One region of the Streptomyces sp. NPDC054872 genome, then DNA from elsewhere that is predicted to be linked to it. Evidence: riboswitches for the same ligand, from Rfam matches in the RefSeq annotation. Region 1 holds a riboswitch; each other region holds the start of a gene.
The links. A riboswitch is a leader RNA that binds a small molecule or an ion and turns the genes downstream of it on or off. The one in region 1 is predicted to bind S-adenosylmethionine.

Region 1 (4,677 bases):
GCCGTGTGCAAGGCCGCGGCGGTCCCCGTCACGTCGTACGGGTTGACCACCACCGCGTCCTCGCCCAACTCCTCGAACGCCCCCGCCTCCCGGGAGAGAACAAGAGCGCACCCCTCGTCCGAGACGACGGGAACCTCCTTGGCCACCAGGTTCATCCCGTCCCGGATCGGGTTCACCAGGGCCACGTCCGCCAGGCGGTACGCCGCCAGCGAGCGGGCGAAATCGTCCTTCACGTGCAGGACGACCGGTGTCCAACCCTCCACCCCGTACTCGGAGTTGATCTCGTCCGCGAGTGCCTGCACGGATGCGGTGTAGTCGCGGTACACCGCGAGATCCTGCCGCGACGGGTAGGCGAACGCGACATGCACGACTCGCTCCCGCCACTCGGGCCGCGAGGCGAGCAGTTCCCGGTACGCCCGCAACCCCCGCACGATGTTCTTCGACAGCTCCGTCCGGTCCACCCGGACGATCACCTTCCGGTCGCCGGAGCCCCCGATCTGCTCCCGCAGCGCGACAAGACGCTCCTCCACGTCCGCCCGCCGCGACCGCTCCCGCAGGAAGTCCGCGTCGGCCCCGAGCCCGTGCACCCCGATCCGCGTCCCCGACGTACCACCGAGGACGGCGACGCAGCACTCCGTGAACGCGTCCGCCCACCGGCCCGTGAGGAACGCCGCGCGGTCGGCGCCCAGGACGCCGCGAAGGAGCTGCTCCGCGATGTCGTCCGGCAGCATCCGGAAGTAGTCCACCGGCGCCCACGGCGTGTGCGAGAAGTGGCCGATGCGCAGGTCGGGGCGCAGCTCCCGCAGCATCCCCGGCACCAGCGCCAGGTGGTAGTCCTGGACGAGGACCGCGGCGTCCGCGCCCGCACTCTGCGCGAGCGCTTCGGCGAAGGCCCGGTTGTAGGCCTCGTACGACGCCCACTGCGCCCGGAACTCCGGGCCGAAGGCCGGTTCGAGCGGCGTCTGGTAGAGCATGTGGTGGACGAACCACAGCACCGAGTTCGCGATGCCGTTGTACGCGTCGGCGTGCACCCGCGGGTCGATGTCGAGCATCCGCACGCCCGGCTCACCCACCCCGCGCCGCACGGCCTCCCGGTCGCCGTCGCCCAGTGCCGCGCAGACCCACAGGGTCGCGTCGCCGCTGTCGGAGTCGCCGATCGCGCTGAGCCCGGAGACGAGCCCGCCTCCGCCCCGTTTGGCCGTCAGTTCCCCGTTCTCCTCCAGGGTGTACGTGACGGGGCCGCGGTTGGACGCGACGAGGACCTGGGCGGAGGCGTGCTCGGAGACCATGTGGCGAACCTAGCCCCTGGGGCGGGCACTCAAACGTACGGCCGGACCCCGACGGCCCGGCCGTACACAATCGGCGCCGGTTCAGCCGTGGCGGCTAGTCACGCCTGCTCCTCGCGGCCGCCACCGCCAGCGCGCCCAGGGCGCACAGGGAGATCGCCAGACCCGCGTACAGCATCGTGTCCGAGTCGCTGCCCGACTTGGCCAGTTGCCCCGTGGCGCCCTCCCGGCGCACGGGCTCGCCCCCTCGCTCCCGTGGCGCGGGCCGCTCCTGCGCCCACCGGGTGATGTCGTCGGTGTGGCTGATCCTCGGTCCGGTGCCGGCATCCGCCGCGGCGGCGGGCGCGATGGCCGCGCCGAGTGCTCCAGCCGCGAGGGCGGCCGTCGCCAAGGCCACGGCACCGACGCGTAGCGCGCTTCCCTTTGCTCGTCTGACCCACATAAGTGGGGAATGTAGACAAAATGCCCGGCTCGGGGTGGTTACGCCACGCGGCGAGCCGTGTACTCCGCGATGCCGCACATCGGCGGGCGCTCCTCCGTGTCCACCGAATGGGTCCGCGGCTCGAACCCCTGCTCGCCCCGTTCGAACTGGGTGAGCTCGGGCCGTACGAGATGGCCGCGCGCGAGCCGCAGCTGCGCCGTCCGGTAGATCGCCGCCGCCATCCGGCCGAGCGCCTGCCCGTCCTGGTGCCGGTGCTTGCGCACCCCGACATCGACCTGCGCGAGCGCGTCGAGGCCCACGGTGTGCAGCGCGTCGACGAGCAGCCCCAGCTCCACTCCGTAGCCGACGGGGAACGGCAGCCGCTCCAGAAGAGACCTGCGCGCCGCGTACTCGCCGCCCAACGGCTGCACGAATCCCGCCAGTTGGGGCCAGTGCATGTTGAGCAGCGGGCGCGCCATCAGCTCGGTCACCCGGCCGCCCTGGCCTGCGGTCTCGCCCAGGGGGCGGTCGTACATCGCCTTCACGAAGTGCACGTCGGGCTCCGTGAGCAGCGGGCCCACGATGCCCGTCACGAAGTCCGCCGAGAACTCCCTCAGGTCCGCGTCGACGAACGCGACGATGTCACCGCCGGTCACCAGGAGCGAGCGCCACATGACCTCGCCCTTGCCGGGCACGGACGGCACGCGCGGCAGGATCGCGTCCCGGTGCACGACCCGTGCGCCCGCCTCCCGCGCGACCTCGGCCGTACGGTCCCGCGAGCCGGAGTCGATCACCACGAGCTCGTCGACGAGCGCGGCCTTCTCGACCAGCTCCCGGCGGATCTCGGCGACGATCTCGCCGACCGTCCCCTCCTCGTCGAGCGCGGGCAGGACGACACTCACCGAGGCCCCCGACGCCCGCTTGGCGGCGACGAGTGCGCTGAGCGGACGGTCGGCAACGGACCAGGAACGCCTGGTCAGCCAGCGCTCGGCCTCTTCCAGCACGGGTGGCTCCTCCTGTGTGTGGCCTACATGTGATCCATCTCGCGGTTCGGACGACTATCTCAAGGGTCCAGGCCGTCGGTTACAGTCTTGAACAACGCCGATGACCATCGCATGCCGGGGTCATCGCGTAACAAATGCCTCGGGCCCCTGAAGCCCGGCGCCATACCGCTCATCCAGAGGGGCAGAGGGATACGGCCCGTTGAAGCCCCGGCAACCATCCCGCCGACCGCGCACGCGAGGTCTCGGTGGGGAAGGTGCCAATTCCGTCTCGCGGCGAGATGCGTCGCGAGGAAGATGAGGAGAAAGGGCCTCGCCTCCATGGCTGCGCAGACTGTCGCAACGAACGACACCACCCCCTCCACCACCACGGCTGCTGACCGGGGGTCCGTGGACCTCGGCCCCGCATCGGGCCTCTCCTGCCGCGAGTGCGGCGAGCTCTACGCCCTCGGCCCGATCTTCGCCTGCGAGGCCTGTTTCGGCCCGCTCGAAGTCGCGTACGACCTGCCGACCGGTGACCCCGAGGCGCTCCGCAAGCAGATCGAGTCCGGCCCCGACAACATCTGGCGCTACGCCCCGCTGCTTCCCGTCCCGGCGAACGTCGCCGAGAAGCCGAACATCAACCCCGGCTGGACCAAGCTCGTCAAGGCCGACAACCTCGCCCGCGAGCTCGGCGTCGAGCAGGGCAAGCTGTTCGTCAAGGACGACTCCGGCAACCCGACGCACTCCTTCAAGGACCGCGTCGTCGCGCAGGCCATCGAGGCGGCCCGCGCCTTCGGCTTCACCACCCTCTCCTGCTCCTCCACCGGCAACCTCGCGGGCGCCGTCGGTGCCGCGGCGGCCCGCGCCGGCTTCCGCTCCTGCGTGTTCATCCCGCACGACCTGGAGCAGGGCAAGGTCGTCATGGCCGCGGTCTACGGCGGCGAGCTCGTCGGCATCGAGGGCAACTACGACGACGTGAACCGCTTCTGCTCCGAGCTCATCGGCGACCCGCTCGGCGAGGGCTGGGGCTTCGTGAACGTGAACCTGCGGCCGTACTACGGCGAGGGCTCCAAGACCCTCGCGTACGAGATCTGCGAGCAGCTCGGCTGGGTCCTGCCCGACCAGCTGGTCATCCCGATCGCCTCGGGCTCGCAGCTCACGAAGATCGACAAGGGCCTCAAGGAGCTCATCGCGCTCGGCCTCGTCGAGGACAAGCCCTACAAGATCTTCGGCGCCCAGGCCGAGGGCTGCTCGCCGGTGTCCACCGCCTTCAAGGCCGGGCACGACGTCGTGCGCCCGCAGAAGCCGGACACCATCGCCAAGTCGCTCGCCATCGGCAACCCGGCCGACGGGCCGTACGTCCTGGACATCGCGCGTCGCACGGGCGGTGCGGTCGAGGACGTGAACGACGAGCAGGTCGTCGACGCGATCAAGCTGCTCGCCCGGACCGAGGGGATCTTCGCGGAGACCGCCGGGGGTGTGACGGTCGGTGTCACCAAGAAGCTGATCGAGGCGGGGCTCATCGACCCCTCGCTGACCACGGTGGTCCTGAACACGGGTGACGGTCTCAAGACCCTGGACGCTGTTGCCGAGACCTCTCAGGCGACGGCCACGATCAAGCCGAGCCTCGACGCGTTCCGCGCCGCCGGGCTCGCCGACTAGGCGCCGTAGGGCCTGACCGCCGTTCTCGACGGCGGTCGTGGTCCGTCCTCGCGCAGTTCCCCGCGCCCCTGAAGGGGCCCCACACACCCCGAGGTGAATCCATGAGCGTCAAGGTCCGCATCCCCACCATTCTCCGCACCTACACCGGCGGTCAGTCCGAGGTCGCCGCCGAGGGGGCGAACCTCTCCGAGGTCATCGCCGACCTGGAGGCCAAGCACGCCGGCATCGCGGCCCGCGTCCTGGACGACCAGGGCAAGCTGCGGCGCTTCGTGAACGTCTACGTGAACGACGACGACGTCCGCTTCGAGCAGGGCCTGGAGACCGC
Region 2 (4,677 bases), on a different contig from region 1:
TGCAGAAGGTCAGCCAGTTGTGCGGGCGTTCCCGTGAAGATGTGCGCGTCACTGGTGTACCGGTCACCGGCGAGGGCGTCCAGGCGCTCCCGGCGGGCCGCGGCGGCGGCCGGGTCGTCGTCGAGGAACACCACCAGGTCGCCCAAGAGATGCAGGGACTCGTCGGCGCGCCCGGCCGCTTCCTGTTCCGCGCGGACGGCGGTGACGATGGCGCGTGCGTGCCCGGTGTCGCGCGGGGTGACGTATCCGATGTCGGCCGAGCGGCCGAGGAGCCGGAACGGGGCATCCGTCGGCCCCTCGTGGGCGAGCGCGCTGATGACAGGCAGGCCCTGCGGCGGCCGGGGCGTGATCGAGGGGCCCTTGACGCTGAAGTGCTTGCCCTCGAAGTCGATGTAATGCAGCTTGTCGCGGTCGATGAAGCGGCCGGTGGCGACGTCCCTGATCTCCGCGTCGTCCTCCCAGCTGTCCCAGAGGCGGCGCACGACTTCGACGTAGTCGGCCGCCTCGTCGAAGAGGTCGAAGGTCAGCTCCCGTACGTCCGGCCTGCCGAGGTCCTCGACGGCATCAAGGGCGGGAAGCGTGCGGCGCCCGAAGTGCGCGGCCTCGTTGCGGCGTGCGGACACCTGCACCCGTACGCCGGCGCGGCCTTCGCTGACGTAGTCGAGCGTGGCGATCGCCTTGGATGTGTGGAAGGGCTCCGTGTGCGTGGCCACCACGGTCGGCACAAGGCCGATGTGGCTGGTCAGGGGCGCGACGCGGGCGGCGATGAGGACGGCGTCGAGGCGCCCTCGTACCTGATCGGTGCGTTCGTCGGGTTCGGTGAAGCGCGAGGACTGGAGCCCCAGTCCGTCCTCGATCGTCACGAAGTCGAGCAGGCCGCGTTCGGCCTCGGTGACCACATCGGCCCAGTACCGAGCGGTGAGCAACTCCCTTGGACGGGCCACTGGTTCGCGCCAGGCGGCGGGGTGCCAACCCGCGCCGTCGAGCGCGACGGCGAGGTGCAGCGAAGGAGCGGGGGGAGCGGAAGAGGGCAACGCGGATGAGGGTGAAGGTGATGACGACACGAAGGTGTGCCTTCCTGATCGACCGTACGAGAACACCGGCCCCTCGGCTTCGAGGGTGCGGCGGCGGGGTGACGGGTCAGGAACGACAGAGCGCGCCGGCGACGCGCTGGAGGTCGATGTGCGGCCGGGAGTACAGATGCACCTGGCGGCTGGGGGCGACCGTGATGACACGCGGGGCGGACACGGGCGGCAGCGCGGACGACGTGGACGGCACAGCGGAGACCGCCGACATGTCCGTCACCTCCGTCCGTGGGCCAGGGCTTGACGCCGACAATCGTGACCTGCTCGGGACGTTACGTGAGGTCGCAGCGGTGCGCAATGCCCGTCGATCACGGGCGTCCTCGCGTCGCCGTACGCGCCTCGTCGTACGTCTTCGTCAAGGACAACCGCCGGGTCACTGCTTCTGTTCCGCCTTCGCGCTGGGAGTCGCACGGCCTTCTTGACGGAGCCCTGTGCCCGGACCCAGACTTCCGGGGACGGTCACGATTGTCAGCGCCCGCCCGGCAGGCTCCCTGCCCGAGCGGTTCATCGGCCCCGGCCCGCTGGCAGGCAACCCTTCCGCCGCGACGGGGTGCCCCGGGTGACGACCGGGTCCCGCCGTGGCGGCGGGGCAAGTGCGGCCCCGGTTGCAACGGGCCTCGACGGCAGGGCTGGTGGACATGTCCAGGGCGGTCGGTGAGAGGAAGGGCACCCAGCGGCCCCTCCTGTCCGCGCCCCGGCCCAGCCCCCGCGTGTTGTTGACGAGACGGCTGCACATCGACCTGTTGCGCGTGTGCAGCGCAACGGCTCCAGCCGTCTGACGTCGACGCACCCCCCTCTCCCTCCGCTGTGCCACCGGCGCCCTGCGCGCGGTCGGCGCCCCCTCACCTGTCTGGAGAGCCATGCCCGAGACCACGTCGCACCGTTCCCGCCCGACGTCCCTCACGGATCCGTACTCCCCGCACGAACCCGTCCCGGGCGGCAGCTGTCCCGCGGCGATCCGCAGCCGCATCGGCGCCGACCTGGCCGGCGGCTTCTACCCGGCGCCGCACCGCTATCACCTGTACCTCTCGGCCGGATGTCCGCGCTCCTTGCGCGTCTCGGTCACCCTCGACCTGCTCGGGCTCCGGGAGTCGGTCACCACGACGCTCCTGACACCGCACGCCACCGCGGCGGCACTCGACTCACTGCACCGCTGCTACCAAGCCACCGAGCACCACTTCGACGGCCCTTTGACCGTTCCCGCCCTGTGCGACCGCTGGAGCGGGCACGTGGTCAGCAACCACACGCCCGACATCCTGCGCGACCTCGCCTGCCGCCTCGCCGCGCACGGCAGCGGCCCCCTCCTGCGCCCACCGGCCCTGGCAGCGCGCATCGACACCTGGCACGAAATCCTCGCGAGCCCGCTCACCGACGAGACGCTGAACCGCCTCGACAGCCGACTGGCCTCCCACCCGTACCTCGTGGGTGACGAACTCACCTCGGTGGACGTGGACTTGTGGGCCGCGCTCGTCCACCCCACTGCGGACGCTGCTGAGCCCGACGACTCCCACCCCCACGTCCGCGCCTACGTCCGCCGCCTGTACGCCCATCCGGCCTTCCACACCAACGGCCCCCGCCCCAAGGCCCCGCGTGCCTCCCGCGCCACCCATTCCCCGCTCTCCACCCCACCCCTGAGGTAGTGCGCCCACGGGCCCACGAGCGGCGCGGAGACGGCGGCCGCGGCAGGAGCGCCGCGGCCGCCGGTGGATCACCAGATCCGGACGCGCTCCGCGCGGTCCAGCCAGAGGCCGTCGCCCTCCGCCGTCCCGAACGCCTCGTGGAACTCGTCGAGGTTCCGGACGATGTTGGCCCGGAACTCCGGCGGCGAGTGCGGGTCGATGGTGAGGTACTGCTGCTCCTGCTCCCTGCGGCGCTTGGTGCGCCAGCAGTAGGCCCAGTTCATGAAGAGCCGCTGGGAGCCGGTCATGCCGTCGCTCGTGGGCATCGGGGCACCGTTGAGCGCGATCTTGTACGCCGTGTGACCGATGGTCAGGCCGCCCAGGTCGCCGATGTTCTCGCCCACCGTCAGCGAGCCGTTGACGAACTCACCGGGCAGGTTGCGGGGTGAGAACGCGTCGTACTGCTTGACCAGCGCCTTCGACTTCGCCTCGAACGCGGTCTTGTCGGCCGCGGTCCACCAGTCGTTGAGGTTTCCCGCGCCGTCGTACTGCGCGCCCTGGTCGTCGAAGCCGTGGCCGATCTCGTGGCCGATGACCGAGCCGATGCCGCCGTAGTTCTCGGCGGGATCGGCGTCGGGCGAGAAGAACGGCTTCTGCAGGATGCCCGCGGGGAAGCAGATCTCGTTGGTGCCCGGGTTGTAGTAGGCGTTGACCGTCTGCGGCAGCATGAACCACTCGTCGCGGTCGACCGGGGAGCCGATCTTGGCGAGCTGACGGTCGGACTCGAAGGCGTCCGCCGCCTGCGCGTTGCCGAGCAGGTCGTCCGCGGACACCTGAAGGGCCGAGTAGTCGCGGAACGTGTCCGGGTATCCGATCTTGGGACGGAACGTGGCGAGCTTCTCGTACGCGCGCTCCTTCGTCTCGTCCGTCATCCAGTCGAGCCGGGCGATCGACTGACGGTAGGCCTCGAGGAGGTTGGCGACGAGATCGTCCATCATCGCCTTGGAGCTCGGCGGGAAGTGCCGCGCCACGTACTCCTTGCCGACCGCCTCACCGATGCAGCCCTCGACGAAGGCGACCGCCCGCTTCCAGCGGGCGCGCAGCTCCGGGGTGCCGTTGAGGGTGCGGCCGTAGAACTCGAAGTTGTTCCGGACGAACGCGTCCGTGAGGTACGGCGCGCAGGAGCGAAGCACCCGGACCAGCGTCCAGTCCCGCCACTGCTCGATCGGCACCTCGTCGAGGACCGCGGACAGGTGGCGGAGGTAGGACGGCTGACGGACGCACGTCTCGGCGATCGTGGCGTCCGAGCCACCGAGCCCCTCGACGTAGCCGCGCCAGTCGAAGTGCGGTGCCAGGGTGATCAGTTCGTGCAGGGTGAGGAGGTTGTACGTCTTCTGCACGTCACGCGTTTCGGCCCGCTCCCAGTGACCGGCGGCGAGCCGGGTCTCCAGGGCGAGGACCGCCTGCGCGGCCTCGGCGGGCGCGGCGTGCCGCCCCAGGGTGAGCAGCTCGGTGAGGTAGGCGACGTACTTCTCGCGGATCTCGGCGAACTTCTCTTCGCGGTAGTACGACTCGTCGGGCAGGCCGAGGCCGCCCTGGAGGACGTTGAAGAGGTAGCGGTCGGAGTCGCGGTCGTCCGAGTCGATGTAGGAGCCGAAGAGACCGGAGCCGCCGATCCGCTCGAAACGGCCGAGGAAGGCCGCGAGCTCCCGGGTGTCCCGCAGCCCGTTGACCTCGTCGATCAGGGGCTGTGCCGGGGCGAGCCCGCGGGCGGCGATCGTCTCCTCGTCCATGAAGGAGGCGTACAGCGTGGCGATCTTGCTCGCGTCATCCGGGACGGCGCCTGCCGTCACGGCCGACGCGAGCTCCTGGATGATCACCTTCACTTGTTCCTCGGCCGTGTCGACCAACTGCACAAAGGGGCCCCAGCTGGAGCGATCTTCGGGGATCGGCTCGTTCTCCAGCCAGTGACC
Region 3 (4,677 bases), on a different contig from region 1:
GCGGCCGAGGCCATCGCCGAAGGAGTACGCCGCGTCGTCCCGCACGCCGAGACCGATCTGATCCCCCTGGTGGACGGCGGCGAGGGCACCGCGCGCGCCCTGGCCACCTCGGGCGGCGGCCGCCTGGTCGCGCTGCCCGCCACCGGTCCCGTCGGCCAGCGGATCGGCACGCACTTCGCGCTGCTCCCGGACGGTACGGCGGTCGTCGAGATGGCGGCCGTGGCGGGGCTCTCGCTCGTCCCCCGCGATCTGCGCGACCCGGGCGCCACGACGACGTACGGCGTCGGTGAACTGATCGGTGCCGCACTCGACGCGGGCGCCCGCCGCATCCTGGTGGGCTGCGGCGACTCCGGCACGTCGGACGGGGGCGCGGGAGCGCTCCAGGCACTCGGCGCCCGGCTCCTGGACGCGGACGGGTGGGAACTTCCGTGCGGCGGACGGGAGTTGATCCGACTGAGCCGCATCGACCCCGCAGGCCTTGACCCCCGCCTGCGGGACACCGAGATCCGCGTCGCCTGCAACCCCTTCAACGTCCTGACCGGTGAGCGCGGCGTCGCCCGCGTCTTCGGCCCCCAGAAGGGCGCCACGCCCACGCAGGTCGAACAGCTGGCGGCGGGCCTCGAGCACTGGGCGCACGTCCTGACCCGGGACCTGCACGCCACGGGGGACCTCGCCCTCGGCCCCGGAACAGGCGCGTCCGGCGGCCTGGGAGCCGGCCTCGCGGCACTCGGCGCCGCGCTGCTCCCCCGCTTCGACGTCCTCCTGGACCACCTGGACCTGAACGCCCGCCTGGCCCGCGCCGACCTCGTCGTCACCGCCGAGGGCGCGCTCGACCACCAGACGCCCCGCGGCAAGGTCCCGGCCGAAGTGGCGCGCCGGGCCAAGCGGTTCGGCCGCCCGGTCCTGGTCCTCGCGGGCACCATCGGCCAGGGCGCCCACCACGTACGGGCGGAGGGCGTGGACGCCTACAGCGCGATCCTGCCCGCGCCGGTCTCGCTCACCGAGGCGCTCGGGCGTGGCGGCGAATTCCTCACCGACGCGACCGAGCGGGCCCTGCGGATGATCGTCCTGGGCTCACGCCTGAAGGGGCGGGCCAAGGCTCAGGCGGCGTTGGTGTCCGGCACGCAACGCCCGTCCTCGGTGCGGTAGTTCCAGCGTGCGCCATCCGCCACGAGCTCCTTGACGGCGCGCACGAAACGCTCCACGTGCTCGTCCGGGGTGCCCGCGCCGAAGCTGACGCGGATCGCGTTCAGCGACTTCTCGCCGGGCGCGGCCTCGGGGGCACCGCACTCGCCCTGGGTCTGCGGGTCGCTGCCGAGGAGGGTGCGCACCAGCGGGTGGGCGCAGAACAGGCCGTCGCGTACGCCGATGCCGTACTCGGCGGAGAGCGCGGCGGCGAAGTGCGAGCTGTTCCAGCCGTCGACGACGAAGGAGATGACGCCGACGCGCGGCGCGTCGTCGCCGAAGAGCGAGAGCACCTTCACGGCGGGCACGTCGGCGAGGCCCTCGCGGACCCTCGCGATGAGGTGGCGCTCACGGGCGACGAGCTCGTCGAAGCCGGCCTCGGTGAGCGCCTTGCAGGCGGCGGCGATGGAGTACACGCCGATGACGTTCGGCGAACCGGCCTCGTGACGTGCGGCGGTGTCGTGCCACTCGACGTCCACGCCGCCGTCCGTGCGCCGCGCGACCTTGCGCGAGGCGCCGCCGCCCGCGAGGTACGGCTCGGCGGCCCGCAGCCAGTCGGAGCGGCCCGCGAGGACGCCCGAGCCGAAGGGCGCGTACAGCTTGTGGCCGGAGAAGGCGACCCAGTCGACGTCGAGCTCGCTGATGGAGACCGGGTGGTGCGGCGCGAGCTGCGCGGCGTCAAGGACGATGCGGGCGCCGTGCGCGTGGGCGGCGGCGGCGAGCTCCTTGACCGGCCACAGCTCACCGGTGACGTTCGAGGCGCCGGTCACGCAGACCAGGGCGGGCCCGTAGGGGTCACGGTCGGCGAGGGCGCGCTCCAGGGTGGCGACGGCCTGGTCGGCGGTGCGCGGGGCGTTCAGGTACGTCACGCGGGCGTCGCGCCAGGGCAGCAGCGAGGCGTGGTGCTCGGTCTCGAAGACGAAGACCTGGCAGTCGGCGGGCAGCGCCGCGGCGAGCAGGTTGAGCGAGTCGGTGGTCGAACGGGTGAAGACGACCTGGTCGTCCTCGCGGCAGCCGAGGAACTCGGCGACGGTGACGCGGCTGTTCTCGAACAGGTCGGTGGAGAGCTGCGAGAGGTAACCGGCACCGCGGTGCACGCTGCCGTAGTACGGCGCGTAGGCGGCCACGTCGTCCCACACCCGCTGCAGGGCCGGGGCGCTGGCCGCGTAGTCGAGCGCCGCGTAGGTCACCTCGCCGCCGGTGACGAGCGGCACGGTGACGTCACGGCCGAGGACGGGCAGCGGCGCGGCACAGCAGGGGTCGGCGGACTCGGCGGAGGCGGCTTCGGTGGTGGCGACGATGCGTGCGGACATGGCGAACTCCCGTGGGAAGGCAGGCGAGTTCACTGCGGATGCGCGCGTACGGCGCCGCAGTGACGAAGAAAAAGGGGGTGCGGAAAAGGGGCCGGAAAGCCCTATCGCATTCGCTTGCTCACGAGACTGCTCCCTTGAGGACCAGGACCCCAGGGGTACGACACTCATCGAGTGCGCAGGGGTCCGCGCTTGCCATACGCCTTGCTGCGTACGGCCTGGTCTTCACCCGGGGCACCCCGCCACGGACGGAGGGTTGCCGGACAGCGAGCCGGGGCCTAATCGCTGTCACTCATGACCTGCGCAGCATCTTGCCACACGATCTTCCCGGTGCCCACCGCAGTCCGGCATCCGGACTGCGGTAGGCACCACACTCACCTGTTGCTGGCGGCCACCCACAGCTCGAGGGCCTTCTTCGCCGCCCCGGAGTCGATCGCCTCGGCCGCCTTCGCGATGCCGGCGCCGATCTGCTCCACCAGGGTCCCCTCACCCGGCGAGAGGGCCACCAGGGCCGCCGCCGTGTTGAGCAGGACGGCGTCCCGCACAGGGCCCTTCTCGCCGTCCAGGAGGCGCAGCGCCACCTCGGCGTTGTACGAGGCGTCGGCGCCCCGCAGCGCCTCGACGGGGACGAGGTCGATGCCCACGTCCCGCGGGTCGAAGGCCTCCTCGCGCACGGCTCCGTCCCGCACCACCCAGACCCGGGAGGTCGACGTGGTCGTCAGCTCGTCGAGGCCGTCGTCGCCGCGGAAGACCAGGGAGGAGTTCCCGCGCTCGGCGAAGACCCCGGCCACGATCGGCGCCATCCTCGGGTCGGCGACCCCGACCGCCTGGGCCCGCACCTTGGCCGGGTTGGTGAGCGGACCGAGGGCGTTGAAGACGGTCCTGATGCCCAGCTGGCTGCGCGCCCCACCCGCGTGCCGCAGCGCCGGGTGGAACTTCACGGCGAAGCAGAAGGTGATCCCCGCTTCCTCGGCCACCTCGACGACCCGCTCCAGCGGCAGCTCCAGGTTCACCCCGAGCTTCTCCAGGACGTCGGAGGCTCCCGAGGCGCTGGAGGCCGCGCGGTTGCCGTGCTTGACGACCTTCGCGCCCGCGCCGGCGGCCACGATCGCGGACATCGTGGAGATGTTGACCGTCTTGGCGCCGTCGCCACCGGTGCCGACGATGTCGACGGTCCGCCCCGGCACCTCGATCACATTGGCGTGCTCGTACATCGTGCGTACGAGGCCGGAGATCTCCTCCACGGTCTCGCCCTTGGCCCGCAGGGCCACGACGAAGCCCGCGATCTGCGCGTCGGTCGCCTCGCCCCGCATGATGCGGTCCATGGCCCAGGCCGTGTCCTCGGTGCTCTGGTCACGTCCTTCGAGCAGGCCGTTCAGCACACCCGGCCAGGAACGGGCCGCCGCGGTGTTGCCTCCTGCGGGGGTCACAGCGCTCATAGCCGCTCCTGGGTTCGTCAGCGTAGGAAGAAAGCATCCCGGTACACGGGGACGGGAACACCTTATCCAGCCCGGGGGACGGCAAAGAGCCCCGTCCATGCACTGGATGCATGGGACGGGGCTCTCGCCGTGGCGACCGTGGTCAGAACGTCAGAGCGTTCGGAGGATCAGTGGTGGCCGTGGCCGCTGGTGATCTCCTTGTACTCCTCGGTGGTGGGCTTGGGGATCTGGTTGTCCTCCCCGTAGTAGCCCTTGCTGAGCTTGGCCCGGAGCTTCTGCGAACCGGACACCTTGCGCTCGACGCCGTTCTCGTCGACCGCGGGGCCGATCTCGAGCGGCGCGTACTGCTCATGCGCGGTGAGCGTGTGCAGCTGCTCCTGGTTGAGCGGCTCGTGGACCTCGATGAACTCACCGTGCGGCAGGCGCTTGATGATGCCCGACTCGCGGCCGTGCAGGACCTTCTCCTTGTCACGCCGCTGCAGACCCAGGCAGATCCGCTTGGTGATGACGAAGGCGAGGACCGGTGCCACGAAGAAGGCGATGCGCACGAACCAGGTGATCGCGTTGATCGACAGGTGGAAGTGCGTGGCCCAGAGGTCGTTTCCACCACCGATCAGCAGCACCATGTACCAGGTGATCCACGCGACGCCGAAGCCCGTACGGGTCGGGACGTTGCGCGGGCGGTCCAGGATGTGGTGCTCGCGCTTGTCGCCGGTGACCCAGGACTCGATGAACGGGTAGAC

Region 2: another riboswitch for S-adenosylmethionine. It lies ahead of ACWGIH_RS19450 (glutathione binding-like protein); the one in region 1 lies ahead of thrC (threonine synthase).
Region 3: another riboswitch for S-adenosylmethionine. It lies ahead of ACWGIH_RS31620 (aminotransferase class V-fold PLP-dependent enzyme); the one in region 1 lies ahead of thrC (threonine synthase).

The regions. Positions count from the first base shown of each region.
Region 1 is NZ_JBSGYY010000033.1:35,199-39,875, forward strand. It holds gene ACWGIH_RS31920 (alpha,alpha-trehalose-phosphate synthase (UDP-forming)) at 1-1,289, opposite strand, end outside; gene ACWGIH_RS31925 (hypothetical protein) at 1,384-1,683, opposite strand; gene ACWGIH_RS31930 (glucosyl-3-phosphoglycerate synthase) at 1,767-2,711, opposite strand; SAM riboswitch class I at 2,878-3,012, shown strand; gene thrC (threonine synthase) at 3,030-4,352, shown strand; gene ACWGIH_RS31940 (MoaD/ThiS family protein) at 4,454-4,677, shown strand, end outside.
Region 2 is NZ_JBSGYY010000014.1:148,636-153,312, reverse strand. It holds gene ACWGIH_RS19460 (LLM class flavin-dependent oxidoreductase) at 1-1,034, opposite strand, end outside; gene ACWGIH_RS19455 (putative leader peptide) at 1,141-1,296, opposite strand; SAM riboswitch class IV at 1,543-1,687, shown strand; gene ACWGIH_RS19450 (glutathione binding-like protein) at 1,946-2,725, shown strand; gene ACWGIH_RS19445 (M13 family metallopeptidase) at 2,794-4,677, opposite strand, start outside.
Region 3 is NZ_JBSGYY010000032.1:76,669-81,345, forward strand. It holds gene ACWGIH_RS31615 (glycerate kinase family protein) at 1-1,149, shown strand, start outside; gene ACWGIH_RS31620 (aminotransferase class V-fold PLP-dependent enzyme) at 1,101-2,498, opposite strand; SAM riboswitch class IV at 2,679-2,795, opposite strand; gene trpD (anthranilate phosphoribosyltransferase) at 2,870-3,934, opposite strand; gene qcrB (cytochrome bc1 complex cytochrome b subunit) at 4,102-4,677, opposite strand, start outside.